DNA from 3 places in the Rahnella sp. EDr1-12 genome. Region 2 is predicted to be linked to each of the others. Evidence: predicted binding sites of a transcription regulator. Region 2 holds the regulator's gene; each other region holds the start of a gene.

Region 1 (3,283 bases), 390 kb from region 2:
CATCAGGGTCTGATTTCTTTGCAGTAACATCCCCGAAAAACCAGCAGGCGCCAGCAGGGAGCAAAACACACTCAACCCGAAAATTTGCATCAGCGACGCAAAGTGGGCAAACCGGCACAGGACGAACAGTGCAGTCAGACTCATAACTTATTTAACGGTAAAACTGTAGTTACCGTGGGTTTTATGACCGTCAACTGACACCACGTTCCACGACACCGTATATTTGCCGGATGTCAACGCCTCTGGCAGAGGAACGACCGCCTGGGTATTGTCATTGGCAGCCAGTGTCATCGCGCCAGTTTTAACGGCTTTTTTGGCGGCGTCTGCCAGGGTGATTTTGCTGAAGTTCGGTTCGATACCTTCACTGAACCCAAGGGAGAGTTCGGTCGGGCTGGCACTCAGAACGGCGTTCGCAGCGGGAGTTTGGGTTTTAAGATGTGCATGCGCGAGGGCTTGCTGTGAGATAAATCCGCTCAGCAATACGGCTGAGACTGCCATGGCACGGCAAAGAGAGGAGGTTTTTTTCAACACGATAGTTCCTTGGCTTGCGTAATGATGAATTTATAACGCCGCCACTTTATCGCAATCCCATGTAAAACGTTTGTCATAAATGCATAAAAAAACGCAGAAGCCGGAGCATTCTGCGTTTTATGAGCATCACAAACCGGGTTTATACGGCCGGGGCTTGTGCCGCCATGGTTTTAAGATCTTTATCGACAAAGAACAAGCCGTTGCCGGTGTTGCTGACCAGAGCCAGTTTATCGAGAACAGATTTGAACAAGGTTTCTTCTTCATGCTGCTCTGCCACATACCATTGCAGGAAGTGGAAGGAAGAATAGTCTTTCAGCGTCATCGCCAGATCGGCCAGTTCGTTGATTTTTTGTGTAATCAGTTGCTCATGCTCATAGGTCTGCATGAACAGATCAGACAGGGATTCGAAGCTGACCGGCGGTGCGGCGATAGCGCCCAGCAGCGGCAATGCACCTGTATCACTGACATATTTGAACAGGCGGTGCATGTGATCCATTTCTTCCATCGAGTGCTTTTTCAGAAACGCTGCCGCGCCTTCGTAGCCTTTGTCACTGCACCATGCACTCATCTGCAAATATAAATTGGCTGAATAAAATTCAAGGTTCAGCTGTTCATTAAGCTGATCGATCATTTCTTTTTTAAGCATGATGCGGCTCCATAAAATAATTAAGGCAGGCGGATGTGTTTATTTACCCGCATTATGCCCGTATCAATACAAAATAAGAACAGCCAATTCACATTATTATCCATACAGGCAACATTTAAAAATAATTCATTGATATATATGGATTTATTTTTATCGTAAATATCCAATAATGATAACCATTAACATCTAAATGTATATTAAAAAGAATCATTCCTATTCGCGAAATTAATTAAAAGCATGTTGATGAATATAATTATCACTTCCACAACCTGAATAGTTCTTATTTACTTAAATTGCATTTAACGAAAATGGGTTTTTGAGCGGAACATAAAAGTGAGCCAACGACGTTCACCCCGGCGTTGTGCTCGGGTACAATGCGCGCAAATGAGATGCACGGGAGGTTGCAATGAGTATCAATCTGGCAGAAATCAGTAAAGATGAGATGGATCGGATTAACATCGATCTGGCGGCTTCAGCGGTCGCTTTCAAAGAGCGTTACAACATGCCCGTTGTGGCCGAAATGGTAGAACGGCAACAGCCTGAACATCTGCGCACCTACTTTCGTGAGCGTGTGATGCATTATCGCGGCGAATCCCATAAATTCTCCCGTTTACCTTATGAACCGAAGCAAAAGTAACGCAGCTTTAGGCAAACGGGAGGGGAAAGCGATTACCGGCGGGTGGCGAATTGCTGGTTGGTACGAATCAGCTGATCGAGGATCCCAGGCTCATCAAATGAGTGCCCTGCCCCCTCGATAATATGAAGTTCAGCTTCCGGCCAGGCTTTCGCCAGGTCCCATGCGTTTTGCACCTGACAGGCCATATCATAGCGACCATGCACGATCACCGCCGGGATATGCCGGATACGCTCAACGTTACGTATCAACTGGTCATCACTGTCTAAAAAGCCAAGATGCGTGAAGTAATGGTTCTCGATGCGGGCGAAAGCCAGCGCAAAGTTATCCTCACCAAATGACGCCGAACCTTCCGCAGGCAGAAGCGTGACCGTCTCCCCTTCCCACAAGCTCCAGATTTTTGCAGCCTCGAGCTGCACTGCGCGATCGCTGGATGTCAGGCGTGCGTGATAAGCGGCGATAACATCCTTGCGTTCTTCCTCGGATAAAATAGAGAGGATACGCTGCCATTTTTCAGGGAAGAAGCGCGACGCACCATCCTGGTAATACCAGGTCAGCTCCTGTTTGCGCATGGTGAAAATACCGCGCAACACCATTTCACTGACGTGTTCGGGATGGGTCTGGGCGTAAGCCAGTGCCAACGTGGAACCCCATGAGCCACCGAAGACCAGCCATTTTTCCACGCCCGCCAGCTTGCGCAGACGCTCAATATCTTCAACCAGATGCCATGTGGTGTTGTTGTCGAGGCTCGCATGGGGTGTGGAGCGCCCGCAGCCACGCTGATCAAACAGCATGACGTCATAATCATTGGGATCAAACAGCTGGCGATGTACCGATGAACAGCCGCCGCCCGGCCCGCCGTGAATAAAGACAGCCGGCTTGCCGTTCGGGTTTCCGCTGCGCTCCCAGTAAACCTTGTGACCATCGCCGGTATCGAGCAAGCCGCTGGCATAAGCCTCACACGGAGGATATAACCCTTTTAATTTTGGCATGACATTTCCTGTTCTATTTGGCCAGAGTATTGATAGATGTTTTTACAACTCAATAACAGCGCATCGGCCAGCCAACGACAAGTTGTTCTGCATCAAAATCGAATTTTTGTATGCTGTTCGCATACTTATCACGCAATTTCATCAGGAACTCCCGGTGATGAACCGGAAGACATGACTGTAAAGTCCTGTCAGAAACAAGAAGGGACTTGCAACCTGAGCCAATTTGGCACTAAATAGACGGGCAACCCAATCCACCAGCTTTAAAGAGAGGCAATCATGAGTAAAGGAATGGATAGCAAAAAGAATGCGAAGAAAAAGCCATTGAAAACCCCTGCCGAAAAAAAGGCTGATAAAAAAGCCAAGAAAGCATCTGCTTAACAATGTACTTCGTAGAATAAACCCGCTCAGCGCGGGTTTTTTTATGGGATTTTTTCAGGACTTGCAGACTTATTTTTTTGCCGCCAGCGCCAGCACAAAGGC
Region 2 (3,283 bases):
CTGCTGGGTAACCCGCTGACCACCAGCTACCAGTTCTACGGTGCAGAAGACCGCATCAGTGATAAAAACGATCCTAACAGTTTGTACGACGGGCTGGCATGGTTGCAGGCTCTGACGTTCGGTTACACCACCGGCCAGTTTGACTGGCGTCTGGAAGGGACGATGGTCAAGGCGGAGGGGAATCAGGGCTACTTCCTTCAGCGTATGACCCCAACGTATTCCTCGTCCAATGGTCGTCTCGATGTGTGGTGGGATAACCGTTCAGACTTCAACGCCAACGGCGAAAAAGCGGTATATGCCGGAGTTTTATATGATCTGGCGAAATGGGATCTGCCGGGCTTCGCGGTCGGCGGTTCTTATGTTTATGCATGGGATGCCAAGCCAAGCACCAATGCGGCTTATGACCAAAGCCAGCGTCTGAAAGAAAGTGCGTGGAGTCTGGATGCGCTTTACACCCTTCAGGAAGGGCGCGCCAAAGGCACGTTGTTTAAATTGCATTACACCCAGTATGACAACCATTCAGATATTCCGAGCTGGGGCGGTGGTTACGGCAACATCTTCCAGGATGAAAAAGATGTGAAATTTATCGTTATCGCTCCATTCACTATTTTCTGAGGTCACTATGTCGATGAATAAATTACTGCTGATCGTGACCACGTCTTTATTGCTGGCCGGTTGTTCCCAGACGTCAGGGCAGGCTGAAGATGCCAGACTGCGTAAGGCTTACAGCGCCTGCATCAACACTGCCGAAGGTTCGCCGGACAAACTTGCATCCTGCCAGGCGGTTCTTAACGTTCTGAAGGAAGAGAAAGCTCACCAGCAGTTTGCACAACAGGAAACGGTACGCGTGCTGGATTACCAGCGCTGCCTGACGGCACGCAAAACCGGTGACGGGCAGGCTTACGCCGCCGATTGTGGAAAAATCTGGAAGGAAATTAAAGCCAATAACTCACCCGTGCCGGTGCAGTAGACCTCATCAATCACCTGAAGGTGAGACAGAAAACCCCGGCTTGCCGGGGTTTTTTATGTCTGTCATCGCTGATAAACGGGCATAAAAAAACCGCTTTTCAGCGGTTAATTTTGGTCGATATCAACGAGCCCGGCAGATTACTGCGCAGGTTTATCATTGTGCAAAGAGTCATCTTCGCGGCAGTCGCCTGCTTCACAGTGGCCGTACAGGTACAGGCTGTGGTTGGTCAGTTTGATACCGTGTTTTTTAGCAATTTCGCGCTGACGACCTTCAATGTATTCGTCACGGAATTCAATAACACGGCCACAATCTAAGCAAATCAGGTGATCGTGATGGTGTTGCTGAGTCAGTTCGAACACGGACTTGCCGCCTTCGAAGTTATGGCGGGTCACGATACCGGCGTCATCAAACTGGTTCAGAACGCGGTAAACCGTCGCCAGACCAATCTCTTCACCCATATCAATCAATTGTTTGTACAGATCTTCCGCACTAACGTGATGACCTTCCGGCGCTTGCAACACTTCCAGGATTTTAAGGCGCGGAAGCGTGACTTTTAAGCCGGCTTTCTTCAGTGCGGTGTTGTTGTCAGTCATGCGGATTCAGTCCTGTTACTATGTGCTAATCAAGTTGAGGCATGGAGCCTGTGGCATCAGCGGCACAAAATTCTTCGATTAGGATCCTTCTTTTAACGGAAGTGTGCCGATCCCCTAAACGATAGCCTGTTAATAAAGATCACTAAATGCCAGTCACATAAGACAATGCAACGACTTGATCGATAGAAAAAACAGATGAACTCAGTGTACCTTGATACCACCGAAAGTAACAATTTTGTTGTGGCTAAATTGTTAATTTCAGTAATAGTTTGGCCCTTCAATTGTAGAATAAATCCTCAGGGCCAACAGGGTTTTTAGCCAATAATTTCTGAAAGGCTCAATTCTTCAGTAATTTGCTTAACCCAGGCGTCAACGCGCTCATTGGTTAATTCCGGCTGACGGTCTTCATCAATAGCCAGTCCGATGAAATGTTTATCATCTGCCAGACCTTTGGATGCTTCGAAGTGATAGCCTTCGGTTGGCCAGTGACCCACAATCACCGCGCCGCGTGGCTCAATGATGTCGCGCACGGTGCCCAGCGCATCACAGAAATATTCTGCGTAGTCTTCCTGATCGCCGCAACCAAACAGCGCAACCAGCTTACCTTCGAAATCTATCTCTTCCAGGCTTGGGAAGAAGTCGTCCCAGTCACACTGAGCTTCACCGTAATACCAGGTTGGAATACCGATCAGCAAAATATCGAATTTTTCCAGATCCTCTTTGCTGCTCTTCGCAATGTCATGCACCTCTGCAACATCTTTACCCAGTTGTTTCTGGATCATTTTTGCGATGTTTTCGGTGTTACCTGTATCGGATCCAAAGAAGATTCCTACTACGGCCATAAGATGTCTAACCTCTTGTTCTCAATGATAAGCCCTACATTGCAGGCAATAATAGTGCTGATAATAGCAAACTCGTGAGGCGGAGAATATGCTTCTGCTCGCCTTCTTAACTGACGAATAAGTTTATCGGGCAATCTTTTTAAGTGGTATCGCCTTCGTGTGCTTTTAATCCAGATAAAATCCTCAAAATTGACGGGGTTAAAAGCAAAGTGAAGAAATATATCTTAACAATACTAAATTTTAAGCACGTCCCGCCGATAGATGATGCGAGAGCAATCTCAACATAATAAAGAAATCGATGCCCGGAGAGGTGTTCAAACATGTCCTGGGGCACTTGCCTGATGGTTACTTGTCTTGATTCTCCGCATCCCCCTCAATCCTCAGACCAGAAACAGTCATGTTTCGAGAGAGGCATATCGTGCAGTTTTTAAAAAATATCACCATCAGGGCCGCGTTATTAACCATTCTTGGCGTTTTCTGCGTTATGTGGGCGGGTGTATCCCTTTACACCGTCAACTCACTGAATACGCTGACGCAAAACACCCGCAACAGTTCTGAGCTCGTCAACAATATGGCGCTGATCAGCAAAGGAAATGATCAGTATTTTCGTACCGTAACCCGCTTAAGCCGTGCGGTGTCGCAGCTTCAGGCCGATCCGACCAAAGGGCCGGAAATTTTTGATACCGCAAAACAATCCCTTGAAGCCCTGACGCAGGCGCAGGCGGATTTCAAAGCGGCCCCGCATCCGGGGCTGGAAGATTCAGCGGTTCAGGAATTACTCACCAGTTGGGAAAGTCTGATAACGCAGGGCGTGAAGCCGTTATTTGAGGCGGCCAGCAGCAAAAATATCGATGCGTACAATCAGCTGGCGCAGTCTG
Region 3 (3,283 bases), on a different contig from region 2:
TCTCTTTATGGAGGCTGAGTAAGGATTCCGTTAAGGGTGGGTAAATCAATCAAAACAGGATTGCCCCCATAGAATAGCGGGTGCCTTCACCTTATAACTGTCAGCATAAATTATAAGGAATCTGGGGGCATCATGATTAAGCCTTTACTGTTCGGTACATTATTGTTCGCATTGCTTCCTGCCGCAGCGCCCGCTGTGCAGGCCAGCAGCTTTAGCCTGAGCACGCCTGGGCTTTCAATCAATATCGGTGACCGCGACCGTCGTGGTTATTACTGGGATGGGTATGACTGGCGTGATGCGGGCTGGTGGAACAATCACCGCGGGCGTTACTACGGTGAACGCAGCCATCGCGGCTATTACTGGGATGGCGGCCGCTGGCGCGATCGCGGCTGGTGGGATAACCGCTCTCATCATCGTCCGCCTCCGCCGCGCTATTACGGGCGTCCGCATTATGATCATCCTGGCCGCGGGCCGGATAGGGGTCATGGTCATGACAGAGGTCGCGGCCCGGACCGCGGACACGGTGACCACCGGGGTCATGGCGATCACCGCCATTAATCCGCGAAGATCACAGATAAAAAAACGGGACAGTTTGCGCTGTCCCGTTTTTTTTGCAGCGATGCAGTGATTATTTCAGCATGCCGAACAGCAGATAGAGATTCAGGCTGACAACAATCAGGACGATCACCCGCCCTGCCCACTGCACGGTTTTGGTGTTGGTCATCTCACCCATCAGATGGCGGTTACCGGTAAACGCCAGCAGCGGCAACAGCGCCAGCGCAATCCCGAAACTCAGCAAGACCTGGCTCATCACCAGAATGCGCGTCGCATCCAGCCCCATCAGGATCACAATAAAGGAAGGCATCATGGTGACCACGCGACGCACCCAGATCGGAATGTAGAACTTCACGAAGCCCTGCATCACCACCTGCCCCGCCAGGGTACCCACTACCGTTGAAGACAAACCGGCAGCCACCAGACTCAGGCCAAAAGTGGTAGCGGCGGCATGGCCGAGTAACGGTTGCAGTGTCAGATAAGCCTGATCCAGCTCGCTGATACCGCTGTGACCGCTGAAGTGGAACGCGGCAGCGGCGGTCGCCATCATCGCCAGATTCACAAAACCGGCGATGGTCATGGCGATCCCGACATCCAGCTTAGTAGCAGAGTAACGCTGTTCTTTCGATGCCTTACCGGCCCGCTGGGTCAGTGAGGAGTGTAAATATATGACGTGCGGCATGATGGTCGCGCCGAGCACACCGGCAGCCAGATAAACAGAATCACTGGTGGGCAGAGAAGGGATCAGCATCCCTTTGCCGAGCGCCAGCATGCTGGGCTGCGAGAAGAAGAGTTCGACGATATACGCCGCAGCCACAAACAGCAGCAAACCGGCAATCACCAGCTCAAGCGGTTTTTGTCCACGCTTTTGCAGACCGAGGATAATAAAGGTGGCAATACCGGTAAGCACCGCGCCCTGCAACAGCGACACGCCGAGCAGTAATTTGAAACCGATCGCCGCGCCGATGAATTCCGCCAGATCGGTCGCCATGGCGATAATTTCAGCCTGCACCCAGTAAGCCCAGACAGCCGGACGGGGAAAACGATCGCGGATATGTTCAGCCAGGTTTTTGCCGGTGGCGATACCCAGTTTGGCAGAAAGAAGCTGGATCAACATCGCCATGACGTTAGCCCAGACCACGACCCACAGCAGCTGATAACCGTAAGAAGCCCCGGCCTGGATGTTTGTCGCAAAGTTACCCGGATCGATGTAACCGATGGCGGCAATAAAGGCCGGTCCCATCAGCGAAAATTTCATCTTTCTGGATGCGCGGCCTGAAGATTCGGTCCGGCTGTTAAACATAATGGATTAACCCCTACAATTATTACGCTTACACAAATATCGTCTAAATGATAATGATTATCAAGTGCATTTAGAAAAATTTGAGCGATGATTCTGATAGGCAGTAAGCGACGACGTGATAACTGAGTGGTTATTCGCCCGCCCGGCTTTCTCAATCCGGGCGCGCGCGCTTTCCTAAAACAGAGGCTGTTTGACCAGATTTAGAACGCATTACGGCACATGATAAAGCTAGCACAAGAAAGCAAATTGTGCCTATTTTTCTTAACATCTTGATTTTTTGTGTGGTGGAATGGGATTTGTTGCAATTCATGTCTGCAATTTCTATATTTGCAAGCGACTTCACGTTTTAAATGTACGCGTTACATAGAATGTCCGTCGAAATATAGCCTGCCTCTAATTTGGAGCACCCATGTCTAACATTTTGCACTTTGTATTAGCGTTGGCCGTTGTCGCAGTACTCGCTTTACTGGTGAGCCGTGATCGTAAAAGCATCCGTTTGCGTTTCATCGTTCAGCTGTTAGTGATCGAAGTCCTTTTAGCCTATTTCTTCCTGAACTCATCTATTGGTTTAGGTTTTGTGAAAGGCTTCTCAGATATGTTTGAGAAATTATTAGGATTCGCTGCGGAAGGAACCGGCTTCGTATTTGGGGGCATGAGCGATAAGGGATTAGCGTTCTTCTTCTTGAAAGTCTTGTGTCCGATCGTGTTTATTTCCGCACTGATCGGTATTTTGCAACACATTCGCGTACTGCCTTTCGTCATCCGTATCATCGGTACGGTACTGTCGAAAATTAATGGCATGGGAAAACTGGAATCTTTCAACGCCATCAGTTCCCTGATTTTGGGTCAGTCAGAAAACTTTATCGCGTATAAAGATATTCTGGGCAAGATGTCTGAAAAACGTATGTACACCATGGCCGCTACGGCAATGTCGACTGTTTCTATGTCGATTGTGGGTGCGTATATGACCATGCTGGAACCGCGTTTCGTCGTGGCTGCGCTGGTGCTCAACATGTTCAGTACCTTTATCGTACTGTCTCTTATCAACCCTTACAGAGTTGATTCGGAAGAAGACCTGCAGATCGGTAACACGCACCAGGGTCAGAGCTTCTTTGAAATGCTGGGTGAATATATCCTCGCCGGCTTCAAAGTGGCGATCATCGTTGCAGCCATGTTGATTGGTTTCATCGCACTGATTTCCTGCCTGAATGCGCTGTTCGACGTGGTATTCGGTATCACCTTCCAGGGCGTGCTGGGTTATGTCTTCTATCCGTTTGCATGGATGATGGGCGTTCCAAGCCACGAAGCCTTGCAGGTGGGCAGCATGATGGCAACCAAACTGGTTTCCAACGAGTTCGTGGCGATGCTGGATCTGCAGAAAGTGGCGGCTGAATTGTCACCACGCAGCGTCGGTATCCTGTCCGT

What was found. Region 2 encodes Fur, which represses iron uptake genes when iron is present. Its sites were predicted from a motif close to ATAATAATGAGAACNACTATCAA; they were not measured.
Region 1: ftnA (non-heme ferritin) is a predicted target of Fur. The motif match lies at 1,341-1,363, and genes of this name have one in related genera.
Region 3: ACO0U8_RS12645 (Nramp family divalent metal transporter) is a predicted target of Fur. The motif match lies at 1,900-1,922, and genes of this name have one in related genera.

The regions. Positions count from the first base shown of each region.
Region 1 covers NZ_JBLZNY010000001.1:669,870-673,152, forward strand. Annotated here, with positions in the region: gene copD (copper homeostasis membrane protein CopD) at 1-144, opposite strand, end outside; gene copC (copper homeostasis periplasmic binding protein CopC) at 148-534, opposite strand; gene ftnA (non-heme ferritin) at 671-1,177, opposite strand; gene ACO0U8_RS03085 (DNA polymerase III subunit theta) at 1,584-1,814, shown strand; gene pip (prolyl aminopeptidase) at 1,847-2,803, opposite strand; gene ACO0U8_RS03095 (S9 family peptidase) at 3,251-3,283, opposite strand, start outside.
Region 2 covers NZ_JBLZNY010000001.1:1,057,705-1,060,987, reverse strand. Annotated here, with positions in the region: gene chiP (chitoporin ChiP) at 1-615, shown strand, start outside; gene chiQ (ChiQ/YbfN family lipoprotein) at 629-970, shown strand; gene fur (ferric iron uptake transcriptional regulator) at 1,108-1,563, opposite strand; gene fldA (flavodoxin FldA) at 1,878-2,405, opposite strand; gene ACO0U8_RS05015 (methyl-accepting chemotaxis protein) at 2,824-3,283, shown strand, end outside.
Region 3 covers NZ_JBLZNY010000002.1:721,817-725,099, forward strand. Annotated here, with positions in the region: gene ACO0U8_RS12640 (DUF2502 domain-containing protein) at 133-558, shown strand; gene ACO0U8_RS12645 (Nramp family divalent metal transporter) at 629-1,858, opposite strand; gene ACO0U8_RS12650 (NupC/NupG family nucleoside CNT transporter) at 2,268-3,283, shown strand, end outside.